3 regions of the Lysinibacillus sp. FSL H8-0500 genome follow, and region 3 is predicted to be linked to each of the others. Evidence: a T-box and tRNA genes for the amino acid it is inferred to sense, from the RefSeq annotation. Region 3 holds a T-box; the other regions hold tRNA genes.
What was found. The T-box of region 3 lies ahead of proS (proline--tRNA ligase). A T-box ahead of a tRNA ligase gene usually reads a tRNA of that ligase, here a tRNA-Pro.

Region 1 (4,126 bases), 1.2 Mb from region 3:
TTAGAAAGCATCATTAGAATTATAAAAGCGGGTGAAATTGACATAGCTTTTATTGCTATGCTACTGTCGAGTTGGAGGTGATAAAAAAATGGCTTTTCAATCAAAAAATATTTTCATCAATTTACCAGTAAAAGATCTGAGCAAATCTATCACATTTTTTCAGGAATTAGGCTTTGAGTTCAATCAACAATTCAGCGATGAAACAACAGCATCAATGATTATTAGTGAAAATATCTTCGCTTTAATAATGGTCGAAGAGCGCTTCAAAGAATTTACGAAGAAGGAAATTACCGATACTACATCTTCTGCAGAAGCGATTTTATGCCTATCTGCTGAAAATCGAGAACAGGTTGACCAATTAGTAAATAAGGCACTAGCCTCTGGTGGTAAATCATATAGTGATCCACAAGATCATGGATTTATGTACGGTTGGGGTTTCCAGGATTTAGATGGACATATCTGGGAAGTAGTTTATATGGATGAAAATGCAATGAACCAAGAATAAAAGTACTAAATCAAAACGTTAACCTAAATAAACTCCGATTTCTTTATACTTTCAATGCAATAAGGTAGTTACCCAAAAGTGATCAAAACGTCGAAAGCCCTATGCCTTCCGTTTCATCACTTTTGTTTTATTATTAACACCTTTAGTTTAATCATATTATCTTATCCACCGATTGATCAGGGCTTTCCGTCAGTTTCACGCGTCGATCCGTTTATCAGGTGCGACTCTCTCTATCTTTTGAACAGAAAAAAGTGCAATAGATGACTGTTCATCTACTGCACTTTGTATGACCCGTACGGGATTCGAACCCGTGTTACCGCCGTGAAAGGGCGGTGTCTTAACCACTTGACCAACGGGCCCATGGCGGAGAAGGAGGGATTTGAACCCTCGCGCCGGTTACCCGACCTACACCCTTAGCAGGGGCGCCTCTTCAGCCTCTTGAGTACTTCCCCATATAAAAAATGGCTCCGAAGGCAGGACTCGAACCTGCGACAACCTGATTAACAGTCAGGTGCTACTACCAACTGAGCTACTTCGGAATAATGGTGGGCCTAAATGGACTCGAACCATCGACCTCACGCTTATCAGGCGTGCGCTCTAACCAGCTGAGCTATAGGCCCTTGGAGCGGGTGATGGGAATCGAACCCACGACATCAGCTTGGAAGGCTGAGGTTTTACCATTAAACTACACCCGCATAAATGGTGGGTCAGGACGGAATCGAACCGCCGACACTTAGAGCTTCAATCTAATGCTCTACCAACTGAGCTACTGACCCATATTTTAAAATAAATGGCGGTCCCGACCGGGATCGAACCGGCGATCTCCTGCGTGACAGGCAGGCATGTTAACCGCTACACCACGGGACCTTTTGGTTGCTTTCGCACAGAAAAATTGGTTGCGGGGGCCGGATTTGAACCAACGACCTTCGGGTTATGAGCCCGACGAGCTACCACTGCTCCACCCCGCGATAATCATATGTTATTTCGAGTTTTTCAAGCACCATTTATAAAGACATAAAACTGGAGGAGGTAGAGGGATTCGAACCCCCGCGCGGTCTTACCCGCCTGTCGGTTTTCAAGACCGATCCCTTCAGCCAGACTTGGGTATACCTCCGTTACAATATATAAATGGTGGACCTTGCAGGACTCGAACCTGCGACCGGACGGTTATGAGCCGTCTGCTCTAACCAACTGAGCTAAAGGTCCTTTAAGATGGCGGCAGAGGGGATCGAACCCCCGACCTTACGGGTATGAACCGTACGCTCTAGCCAGCTGAGCTACGCCGCCAGGATCTTTATACTGGTTAATTTACTTATGGTGGAGCCTAGCGGGATCGAACCGCTGACCTCCTGCGTGCAAGGCAGGCGCTCTCCCAGCTGAGCTAAGGCCCCATAACGATTTTTGAAATGGTCGGGAAGACAGGATTCGAACCTGCGACCCCTTGGTCCCAAACCAAGTGCTCTACCAAGCTGAGCTACTTCCCGTTCGTTCTTTTGGCGCGCCCGACAGGAGTCGAACCCATAACCTTCTGATCCGTAGTCAGACGCTCTATCCAATTGAGCTACGGGCGCATTTTAAATGGTGCCGAGGACCGGAATCGAACCGGTACGGTAGTCACCTACCGCAGGATTTTAAGTCCTGTGCGTCTGCCAGTTCCGCCACCCCGGCACATTTGGAGCGGAAGACGAGGTTCGAACTCGCGACCCCCACCTTGGCAAGGTGGTGTTCTACCACTGAACTACTTCCGCATGTGCATACGTTTTTTATCTGGCAATGAAAATAATGGTGCGGGTGAAGGGAGTCGAACCCCCACGCCTTGCGGCGCTAGATCCTAAGTCTAGTGCGTCTGCCAATTCCGCCACACCCGCTTATTATTATTTCAAAATGGTGAGCCATGAAGGACTCGAACCTTCGACCCTCTGATTAAAAGTCAGATGCTCTACCAACTGAGCTAATGGCTCGGAAAATGGTGCCGGCTATAGGAATCGAACCCACGACCTACTGATTACAAGTCAGTTGCTCTACCTGCTGAGCTAAACCGGCATATGGTGGAGGATGACGGGCTCGAACCGCCGACCCTCTGCTTGTAAGGCAGATGCTCTCCCAGCTGAGCTAATCCTCCTGGGTAATATGCCTAGCGACGTCCTACTCTCACAGGGGGAAGCCCCCAACTACCATCGGCGCGAAAGAGCTTAACTTCCGTGTTCGGGATGGGAACGGGTGTGACCTCTTTGCCATTATCACTAGACTTGCACATGGATGTGCTGGCTTCTGCGTTGCAACACGGATGTTGCGTTCTTAGCAGAAGTTCCTTTTTTAAAGCTTCAAAATATATCGTATCTTAAAACTTTTTTGAAAGGGTTATTCTTTCAAAACTGGATAAACGGTGCATTGAATAGTTTAAACATTTTGGTTAAGTCCTCGATCGATTAGTATTCGTCAGCTCCATATGTCGCCACACTTCCACTTCGAACCTATCTACCTCATCGTCTTTGAGGGATCTTACTTACTTGCGTAATGGGAAATCTCATCTTGAGGGGGGCTTCATGCTTAGATGCTTTCAGCACTTATCCCGTCCACACATAGCTACCCAGCGATGCCTTTGGCAAGACAACTGGTACACCAGCGGTGTGTCCATCCCGGTCCTCTCGTACTAAGGACAGCTCCTCTCAAATTTCCTACGCCCACGACGGATAGGGACCGAACTGTCTCACGACGTTCTGAACCCAGCTCGCGTACCGCTTTAATGGGCGAACAGCCCAACCCTTGGGACCGACTACAGCCCCAGGATGCGATGAGCCGACATCGAGGTGCCAAACCTCCCCGTCGATGTGGACTCTTGGGGGAGATAAGCCTGTTATCCCCGGGGTAGCTTTTATCCGTTGAGCGATGGCCCTTCCATGCGGAACCACCGGATCACTAAGCCCGTCTTTCGACCCTGCTCGACTTGTAGGTCTCGCAGTCAAGCTCCCTTGTGCCTTTACACTCTACGAATGATTTCCAACCATTCTGAGGGAACCTTTGGGCGCCTCCGTTACCTTTTAGGAGGCGACCGCCCCAGTCAAACTGTCCGCCTGACACTGTCTCCTGCCCCGCTTAGGGGCATGGGTTAGAATTTCAATACAACCAGGGTAGTATCCCACCGACGCCTCCTTCGAAGCTGGCGCTCCGAGATCTCTGGCTCCTACCTATCCTGTACAAGTTGTACCAAAATTCAATATCAGGCTACAGTAAAGCTCCACGGGGTCTTTCCGTCCTGTCGCGGGTAACCTGCATCTTCACAGGTACTATAATTTCACCGAGTCTCTCGTTGAGACAGTGCCCAGATCGTTACGCCTTTCGTGCGGGTCGGAACTTACCCGACAAGGAATTTCGCTACCTTAGGACCGTTATAGTTACGGCCGCCGTTTACTGGGGCTTCAATTCGCAGCTTCGCTTGCGCTAACCACTCCTCTTAACCTTCCAGCACCGGGCAGGCGTCAGCCCCTATACGTCACCTTACGGTTTTGCAGAGACCTGTGTTTTTGCTAAACAGTCGCCTGGGCCTATTCACTGCGGCTCTCTCGGGCTTTCACCCTATCAGAGCACCCCTTCTCCCGAAGTTACGGGGTCATTTTGCCG
Region 2 (4,126 bases), 1.2 Mb from region 3:
GAAGGACAATATGTGTTATTAAAGTTAAATGAGACAGGCATTTGCATCTCGACAGGGAGTGCATGTGACATTCATAGTGAATCGGGAACAAAGGCAATTTTATCAATGGGCTATTCAATGGAAGCAGCACGACAATTTTTTAGAATATCTTTTGGTCCTTCCACAACATTTGAAGAGATTGAAAAATTACAAAAAGCACTTTCTGCAATTTAATAAAGACGAGATATATTGAGGTTGTCAGAGAAGGCAGATTTCAAGCAAAATTAAAAATATCAAAGCATCGATTTAATAGCGTTTTGATATTCAAGAGATTTTGTGAAAAGAAGCTTAGCTGACAACCCCATGTATTTTTAAATAGGGTGTATCCTTAAGATATTATCTAAGAGCCAACAACTACATATATACTTTGATGAGTGTGGGAAGAATCAAATATGGAAAGACAATTGTGACAACAGAAAGTATTTTTTTGATATCTGAGTTCCTTTAGTAGAGCATCTGAAATTAAAAATTGGCGAATATTATAATACAGAACAGTTAAAGGCGACAAACCAAGTGAGTGTACGCTCAAAGGTTATTGATATGCCTAAAAATAGGAAAATTATAAATAATTACGGCTCGTTACCATAGCTTGTGATTATCTTCTATCTCTCCAAGGTAATTTCCTAGAGACGCCTGAGGAGCCAATTTACTCGCTCCAGTCAGCTATTAGTCGATTTTAAAATATCAATCATATTTCTAAATTTGTATATTTTTCAATGGCTTTCTACAATATGGAACATAATTTGTCTAAGGTAATTATACCTAATTGTTAGGTAAAGAGGTATATTTTATCATTAAAATGTTTGAAAAAGAGCTATTAAAATATATATTATAAAATAATTGTTTTCTTTTGAATTAACTATTGCTATAATGTGTTGCAGGGCAATAATTTCTCTTACTTAGCAAAAATATCTTCAAAAAGTAATAATTTCTTTTTTTATAAAAAAAGTATTGCACAATGTTAGAAAACGTTATACAATAATTCTTGTCTTGAAGGACAGGAAAACAACTTCAAAACAATATACATATAAAAAAGTCTAGTGATAATGGCAAAGAGGTCACACCCGTTCCCATCCCGAACACGGAAGTTAAGCTCTTTCGCGCCGATGGTAGTTGGGGGCTTCCCCCTGCGAGAGTAGGACGTCGCTAGGCATATTACCCAGGAGGATTAGCTCAGCTGGGAGAGCATCTGCCTTACAAGCAGAGGGTCGGCGGTTCGAGCCCGTCATCCTCCACCATATGCCGGTTTAGCTCAGCAGGTAGAGCAACTGACTTGTAATCAGTAGGTCGTGGGTTCGATTCCTATAGCCGGCACCATTTTCCGAGCCATTAGCTCAGTTGGTAGAGCATCTGACTTTTAATCAGAGGGTCGAAGGTTCGAGTCCTTCATGGCTCACCATTTTGAAATAATAATAAGCGGGTGTGGCGGAATTGGCAGACGCACTAGACTTAGGATCTAGCGCCGCAAGGCGTGGGGGTTCGACTCCCTTCACCCGCACCATTATTTTCATTGCCAGATAAAAAACGTATGCACATGCGGAAGTAGTTCAGTGGTAGAACACCACCTTGCCAAGGTGGGGGTCGCGAGTTCGAACCTCGTCTTCCGCTCCAAATGTGCCGGGGTGGCGGAACTGGCAGACGCACAGGACTTAAAATCCTGCGGTAGGTGACTACCGTACCGGTTCGATTCCGGTCCTCGGCACCATTTAAAATGCGCCCGTAGCTCAATTGGATAGAGCGTCTGACTACGGATCAGAAGGTTATGGGTTCGACTCCTGTCGGGCGCGCCAAAAGAACAACGGGAAGTAGCTCAGCTTGGTAGAGCACTTGGTTTGGGACCAAGGGGTCGCAGGTTCGAATCCTGTCTTCCCGACCATTTCCTAAAAATTATGGGGCCTTAGCTCAGCTGGGAGAGCGCCTGCCTTGCACGCAGGAGGTCAGCGGTTCGATCCCGCTAGGCTCCACCATAAGTAAATTAACCAGTATAAAGATCCTGGCGGCGTAGCTCAGCTGGCTAGAGCGTACGGTTCATACCCGTAAGGTCGGGGGTTCGATCCCCTCTGCCGCCATCTTAAAGGACCTTTAGCTCAGTTGGTTAGAGCAGACGGCTCATAACCGTCCGGTCGCAGGTTCGAGTCCTGCAAGGTCCACCATTTATATATTGTAACGGAGGTATACCCAAGTCTGGCTGAAGGGATCGGTCTTGAAAACCGACAGGCGGGTAAGACCGCGCGGGGGTTCGAATCCCTCTACCTCCTCCAGTTTTATGTCTTTATAAATGGTGCTTGAAAAACTCGAAACAACATATGATTATCGCGGGGTGGAGCAGTGGTAGCTCGTCGGGCTCATAACCCGAAGGTCGTTGGTTCAAATCCGGCCCCCGCAACCAATTTTCTATGCGAAAGTAACCAAAAGGTCCCGTGGTGTAGCGGTTAACATGCCTGCCTGTCACGCAGGAGATCGCCGGTTCGATCCCGGTCGGGACCGCCATTTATTTTAGAATATGGGTCAGTAGCTCAGTTGGTAGAGCATTAGATTGAAGCTCTAAGTGTCGGCGGTTCGATTCCGTCCTGACCCACCATTTATGCGGGTGTAGTTTAATGGTAAAACCTCAGCCTTCCAAGCTGATGTCGTGGGTTCGATTCCCATCACCCGCTCCAAGGGCCTATAGCTCAGCTGGTTAGAGCGCACGCCTGATAAGCGTGAGGTCGATGGTTCGAGTCCATTTAGGCCCACCATTATTCCGAAGTAGCTCAGTTGGTAGTAGCACCTGACTGTTAATCAGGTTGTCGCAGGTTCGAGTCCTGCCTTCGGAGCCATTTTTTATATGGGGAAGTACTCAAGAGGCTGAAGAGGCGCCCCTGCTAAGGGTGTAGGTCGGGTAACCGGCGCGAGGGTTCAAATCCCTCCTTCTCCGCCATGGGCCCGTTGGTCAAGTGGTTAAGACACCGCCCTTTCACGGCGGTAACACGGGTTCGAATCCCGTACGGGTCATACAAAGTGCAGTAGATGAACAGTCATCTATTGCACTTTTTTCTGTTCAAAAGATAGAGAGAGTCGCACCTGATAAACGGATCGACGCATGAAACTGACGGAAAGCCCTGATTAATCGCTGGATAGCATGATCAAACCAATGGTGCTCTATTACAATCGCACAAACTGTAAACATATGTGTTATGTATTTCAGAAACGGGTATCTGAATGACACCAAAATTTGACTTACTAGAATAGAATATTATTGTTGCTTAACTCCCCCAAATACAGCTAACTCCATCCATTTAAAATAACAATCTACATGATTAAAACCAATTTCCTCCAACCACTTTAATTGAATATCTACTCTTTCTAGTATATTATCCATTTTATCTGAGCGATTATAGTATTCGATAGATACAGTGGACCTATCTTTATTATTATGTGGTGCTAGGTGGTCAATAAAAAATTTATCATGTAATTTTTCTATTTTAGGTGTAGCAGAAGCAACGTGTTCAATATTAATAAATATGCCTCCTGGTGCTAATAAATCAAATATTTCGCTATATAATAATCTTTTCTGTTCATTAGGAAGGTGGTGTATAGCATAACCGGAAACGATACAATCTACTGTTGCTCTATCAGCATATTTCGTAAGGCTTTCACTAAAATCTCCGTTAATAATTTCACATCTTTCGCTATAATCCTTCATATTTATTCTTGCATTTTCAATCATTGGTTCTGAATGATCTATCAATATAGCGATAGCTTCTGGATAAGATTTAAGTAATATTTCCGCTAAAAATCCATTTCCACATCCTAAATCCATAATTTTTTTTGGGTCTGCATTAAAATGATCTACTATTTGCAGCATTAGTTGTGCTTGGACTGCCCCAAAAGGTATAGCCCCTCTTACTTCATCTAAATAATGAAGACTAATCTCTCTCTATTGCCAATGGGTATTTGCCATATAAAACTACCTCCTTAGGTTATAATCCTTATATAATATGTTAATTTTGCTTAAAATTAAATATATTTACGAAAAATATTTAAAAATATTTCCAATTAAAATATCTTTAATGGGTATCTACTATTCTGAAAAGTTTCATTTCTG
Region 3 (4,126 bases):
TACCAAATCGTCGTAAATTAGAACAGCGTTTAGAAAATGAATTTCATCAATCTCGGCGTACAGGAGAGAAGTTTGCGCTATTTTTCATTGATGTGAATCGTTTCAAACACATTAACGACGGGCTTGGTCATATTATTGGCGATATGTTTTTAGTAGAAATGGCCAATCGTTTACACAGTATTGATTATACATCCAACTCATTCTACCGCCATAATAGTGATGAATTTGTGATGATTTTAAATGATGTCAATCGCATCGATGAAATGGCAAAGGAAATTATTAATGCATTTAATGAAAGCTTTATTATTGATAACTATGAGTTTTATGCAAGCATCAGTATCGGTATTAGTGTATTCCCTGATCATGCAAGCTCCATCGAAGAATTATTGAAGAACGCAGATATTGCGATGTATGCCGCAAAAACAAAACGTGGTAATCAATATCGTTTATATCGTGATAATATGGAAGAAGCAAACGATAAATGGCTTTTATTAGAAACAAAATTACATCAGGCTTTAAAAAAGGATAGTTTAGCATTACATTATCAACCTAAAATAGATTTAAAAACAGATACAATTGTTGGCATGGAGGCATTGTTACGCTGGTATGATCCAGAATTAGGACATGTTCCACCAGACCGTTTTATTCCATTTGCGGAGGAATGTGGGCTTATCAATGATATTGGGGTATGGGTGCTACGCAAGGCATGTGCACAAGCCCGCTTTTGGAATGAAGAGTATAACCTAAGCTTACGTGTCGCTGTTAATATTTCGCCTATTCATATTAGTACCCACGGCTTTGTCGATATAGTTCGTAAAATAATTACAGAAACAGCCATTGATCCACACTTATTAGAAATTGAAATTACAGAGATGAGTATGCTCGATTATACAGAGGAATTAATTAATACAATTAAGCAATTACGAGCACTAGGTATTACCATTTCATTAGATGATTTTGGCACAGGCTATTCATCGTTAAATTATTTAAAAAAATTCCCTGTGGATGTGCTAAAAATCGACCGCGCTTTTGTACGTGATATTGTACCTGAAAAATCAGGTATCGCGATGATTTCAGCGATGATTTCCTTAGCCCATGCCTTAAATCTACAGGTTGTAGCTGAAGGGGTTGAGGAGGAGGCAGAGTTAAAGGTTTTACGAGAGCATGGCTGTGAATATGTACAGGGCTATTATTTCAGCAAACCTTTGTCTGTAGAGGATTTTACCAATTTAATTAAACAATCCAGTTTTTAATTGCTATTAAGAAGCTGTTTTGCTAAAGTTAGATCAAATATAATTGATGATGTGGCCAAGTAAGGAAGAATTGTGAAACAGAAAATATAGCAGTTGCTGAAAGCTATATCACCGCTTCTTCGCTGAACACCTACCACGGAGATGTTATGCAAACATAACCGAGTCGTTTTCGTTATCAAACGTGAGAGGGTTTTAAGTTTTGATTTAAAGCTAAATCAAGGTGGTACCACGTCAATCCAGCACAAAGACGTCCTTATATTGAGGACAGCTTTGTGCTTTTTTATTTTATATAGATGGAGGAATGCATATGTCAAAGCAACTAGAGGATTTTTCAAAATGGTATATCGAAACCATTCAAAAGGCAGATTTAATGGACTATACACCTGTTCGTGGCTGTATTGCCTTTAAGCCAGATGGCTATGAAATTTGGGAGCATATTCAGGAGGAAATGGATCGCCGTTTTAAAGAGACTGGCCATCGCAATGCCTATTTCCCAATGCTTATCCCTGAATCTTTCTTTCAAAAGGAAAAGGATCATATCGAAGGGTTCTCACCAGAGCTTCCTTGGGTGACTGAGGCAGCAGGTGAACCATTAGAGGAACGCCTAGCACTTCGCCCAACTTCGGAAACAATGATTGGCCATCTTTACTCGAATTGGATCAAAAGCTATCGTGACCTACCTGTTCTTATTAATCAATGGGCAAATGTCTTTCGTTGGGAAAAGAAAACATTGCCATTTATTCGGACCTCTGAATTTCTATGGCAGGAGGGGCATACCGCTCATGTAGACGAAAAGGATGCGCGCCAAGAAACAATGCAAATGCTGGAAATTTATAAAGAGGTTGTGGAGCAAGTATTAGCCATTCCTGTCTATGCTGGACAAAAAACGCCTTCTGAGCGTTTCGCAGGCGCTGTCGATACGTATTCCATTGAGGCCATGATGAAAAATAGCAAGGCTGTGCAAGCTGGTACTTCGCATTATTTAGGCACTAAATTTGCGCAAGCCTTTAATATTAAATATTTAAACAAAACAAACGAGCATGTCTATGTACACACAACCTCTTGGGGCACTTCCACGCGTTTAATTGGCTCTGTCATTATGGTGCATGGTGATGAACAAGGGCTTATTTTACCGCCGCGTATTGCACCAACACAGGTTGTGTTAATTCCTGTAGGGCCATGGAAAAAGAACCCTCAAATTATGGAGCAGCTAGACGAAATTTTTGCGGCGCTTAAGGCGAAGGCCATTCGTGTACGTCTCGATGATTCAGACCAATCTCCTGGCTTCAAATTCAATGAGTGGGAGCTCAAAGGTGTGCCATTGCGCGTAGAATTAGGACCTCGTGATCTCGAAAATAATCAGGCACAACTAAAGGCACGTGATGAGGTGGATAAACAAGCAATTGAGCTAGCCAATATCGTCACAGCCATTGAGCAAGAGCTAGCAACAATGCAAGGACGTTTACTCGAAAAAGCACGCCAGTTCCGCGAGGCCAATGCTCATACACATATCGAGTCCCTAGCACAGCTTCAGCAGCATATTGAAACAGCCAAAGAGAATAGCACAATTCCGGGCTGGATACTTGCTGGGTGGTGTGGCGAGGATGCCTGTGAGGAACAAGTAAAAGAAGAAACAAAATACACCTCTCGCAATATTCCATTCAATCCACCAATAACAAAAACAACTTGTATTGGCTGTGGCCATAAAGCCAAGCATACAGTTTGGTTTGCCCAAGCCTATTAACTATTATTTATCCAAGCCGATTTTAAAAAAAATCGGCTTATTTGGTAAAATTCAGTCAGTCATTATAATAATGGCGAAATAACTCAAATAAATTACTTAAATTTTCTTCGACTAATGCTGCTGTTCGTTGAAGATTTTATGATAAGGTGAACTACAAAAATTATGATTAGATTAGACTCATTAATATGGTTAGCTATTCCTTGGATAAGTTATAGAATTATAGTTTTAATAGTTAACAAGCAGCTCTCTCTAAAAAACGAGTTGATTAAAGCTCTTTTCTATTTTTCAGTAACTTTTATCTATTCTTTAACTCTCTTTCCTTTTCCTTTTTATGACTATCCACATATGGAAGGTGGAGGTAGGAACCTGACTCCCTTTAGAAGCATATATAGTATACTAGCTCATTCTAATTTTATATATTCAATAAGAAATATTGTCGGAAACATCCTATTATTTATACCTTTAGGTTTTTCTATTCCACTAAGATTTAAAGTAAACAAGTTTTGGAAAGTAATGCTTTTAGGATTTTTTACTTCATGTTTAGTTGAGGTCATACAATTATTAACTTCTATACGTTCATTTGATGTGGATGACCTTATACTGAATACGCTTGGAGTCATTCTAGGGTTCATTCTTTATCGGCTATTTGATAAAGCTAGACCTTCAACAAAACAAATTAGAAAATGATTTTCAGCGATTTATCGATAGCAAAAGGAGATTATTATAATGTCACAAACTGTAAATTGGACAAACAATGCACAAGGTCAGCGATTTATCGCCTCCTTTAGTGGTGGCAAGGATAGCATGCTAGCATTATATAAAGCAAGAAAAGTTGGACAAGCTATGGGCTTGATTGTAATGCTGGAGGAGGAAGGCAAACGTTCCAGATCGCATGGTATGCCTCCTGCACTAATAAAGGCACAAGCACAGGCGATTGGGCTGCCTGTTTATACGGCTGCTGCGAGCTGGGCGGATTATGAGCGTGTATTTATCCAACTTTTAGCAGATGCCAAGCAACAAGGAGCAGAGGTATTAGTAACAGGGGATTTAGATATGCCTGTTCATGATTGCTGGCATGATAAGGTCACAAAGCAAGCTGGCTTACAGCTTGCTATGCCATTATGGGACA

Region 1: it encodes a tRNA-Pro, which carries the amino acid that the T-box ahead of proS (proline--tRNA ligase) is inferred to sense. The anticodon was not compared.
Region 2: it encodes a tRNA-Pro, which carries the amino acid that the T-box ahead of proS (proline--tRNA ligase) is inferred to sense. The anticodon was not compared.

What each region holds. Positions count from the first base shown of each region.
Region 1 is NZ_CP150292.1:3,612,838-3,616,963, forward strand. It holds gene MHB44_RS17200 (VOC family protein) at 89-505, shown strand; tRNA gene MHB44_RS17205 (tRNA-Glu) at 793-864, opposite strand; tRNA gene MHB44_RS17210 (tRNA-Ser) at 867-957, opposite strand; tRNA gene MHB44_RS17215 (tRNA-Asn) at 968-1,044, opposite strand; tRNA gene MHB44_RS17220 (tRNA-Ile) at 1,049-1,125, opposite strand; tRNA gene MHB44_RS17225 (tRNA-Gly) at 1,127-1,200, opposite strand; tRNA gene MHB44_RS17230 (tRNA-Phe) at 1,206-1,281, opposite strand; tRNA gene MHB44_RS17235 (tRNA-Asp) at 1,297-1,372, opposite strand; tRNA gene MHB44_RS17240 (tRNA-Met) at 1,399-1,473, opposite strand; tRNA gene MHB44_RS17245 (tRNA-Ser) at 1,527-1,619, opposite strand; tRNA gene MHB44_RS17250 (tRNA-Ile) at 1,635-1,711, opposite strand; tRNA gene MHB44_RS17255 (tRNA-Met) at 1,719-1,792, opposite strand; tRNA gene MHB44_RS17260 (tRNA-Ala) at 1,821-1,896, opposite strand; tRNA gene MHB44_RS17265 (tRNA-Pro) at 1,913-1,989, opposite strand; tRNA gene MHB44_RS17270 (tRNA-Arg) at 2,000-2,076, opposite strand; tRNA gene MHB44_RS17275 (tRNA-Leu) at 2,085-2,173, opposite strand; tRNA gene MHB44_RS17280 (tRNA-Gly) at 2,179-2,253, opposite strand; tRNA gene MHB44_RS17285 (tRNA-Leu) at 2,289-2,373, opposite strand; tRNA gene MHB44_RS17290 (tRNA-Lys) at 2,391-2,466, opposite strand; tRNA gene MHB44_RS17295 (tRNA-Thr) at 2,473-2,548, opposite strand; tRNA gene MHB44_RS17300 (tRNA-Val) at 2,552-2,627, opposite strand; rRNA gene rrf (5S ribosomal RNA) at 2,638-2,753, opposite strand; rRNA gene MHB44_RS17310 (23S ribosomal RNA) at 2,915-4,126, opposite strand, start outside.
Region 2 is NZ_CP150292.1:3,604,213-3,608,338, reverse strand. It holds gene MHB44_RS17180 (cysteine desulfurase family protein) at 1-213, shown strand, start outside; rRNA gene rrf (5S ribosomal RNA) at 1,076-1,191, shown strand; tRNA gene MHB44_RS17170 (tRNA-Val) at 1,202-1,277, shown strand; tRNA gene MHB44_RS17165 (tRNA-Thr) at 1,281-1,356, shown strand; tRNA gene MHB44_RS17160 (tRNA-Lys) at 1,363-1,438, shown strand; tRNA gene MHB44_RS17155 (tRNA-Leu) at 1,456-1,540, shown strand; tRNA gene MHB44_RS17150 (tRNA-Gly) at 1,576-1,650, shown strand; tRNA gene MHB44_RS17145 (tRNA-Leu) at 1,656-1,744, shown strand; tRNA gene MHB44_RS17140 (tRNA-Arg) at 1,753-1,829, shown strand; tRNA gene MHB44_RS17135 (tRNA-Pro) at 1,839-1,915, shown strand; tRNA gene MHB44_RS17130 (tRNA-Ala) at 1,931-2,006, shown strand; tRNA gene MHB44_RS17125 (tRNA-Met) at 2,035-2,108, shown strand; tRNA gene MHB44_RS17120 (tRNA-Ile) at 2,116-2,192, shown strand; tRNA gene MHB44_RS17115 (tRNA-Ser) at 2,208-2,300, shown strand; tRNA gene MHB44_RS17110 (tRNA-Met) at 2,354-2,428, shown strand; tRNA gene MHB44_RS17105 (tRNA-Asp) at 2,454-2,529, shown strand; tRNA gene MHB44_RS17100 (tRNA-Phe) at 2,545-2,620, shown strand; tRNA gene MHB44_RS17095 (tRNA-Gly) at 2,626-2,699, shown strand; tRNA gene MHB44_RS17090 (tRNA-Ile) at 2,701-2,777, shown strand; tRNA gene MHB44_RS17085 (tRNA-Asn) at 2,782-2,858, shown strand; tRNA gene MHB44_RS17080 (tRNA-Ser) at 2,869-2,959, shown strand; tRNA gene MHB44_RS17075 (tRNA-Glu) at 2,962-3,033, shown strand; gene MHB44_RS17070 (class I SAM-dependent methyltransferase) at 3,275-3,886, opposite strand.
Region 3 is NZ_CP150292.1:2,376,913-2,381,038, reverse strand. It holds gene MHB44_RS11335 (EAL domain-containing protein) at 1-1,253, shown strand, start outside; T-box leader at 1,291-1,511, shown strand; gene proS (proline--tRNA ligase) at 1,561-2,997, shown strand; gene MHB44_RS11325 (VanZ family protein) at 3,160-3,684, shown strand; gene MHB44_RS11320 (diphthine--ammonia ligase) at 3,724-4,126, shown strand, end outside.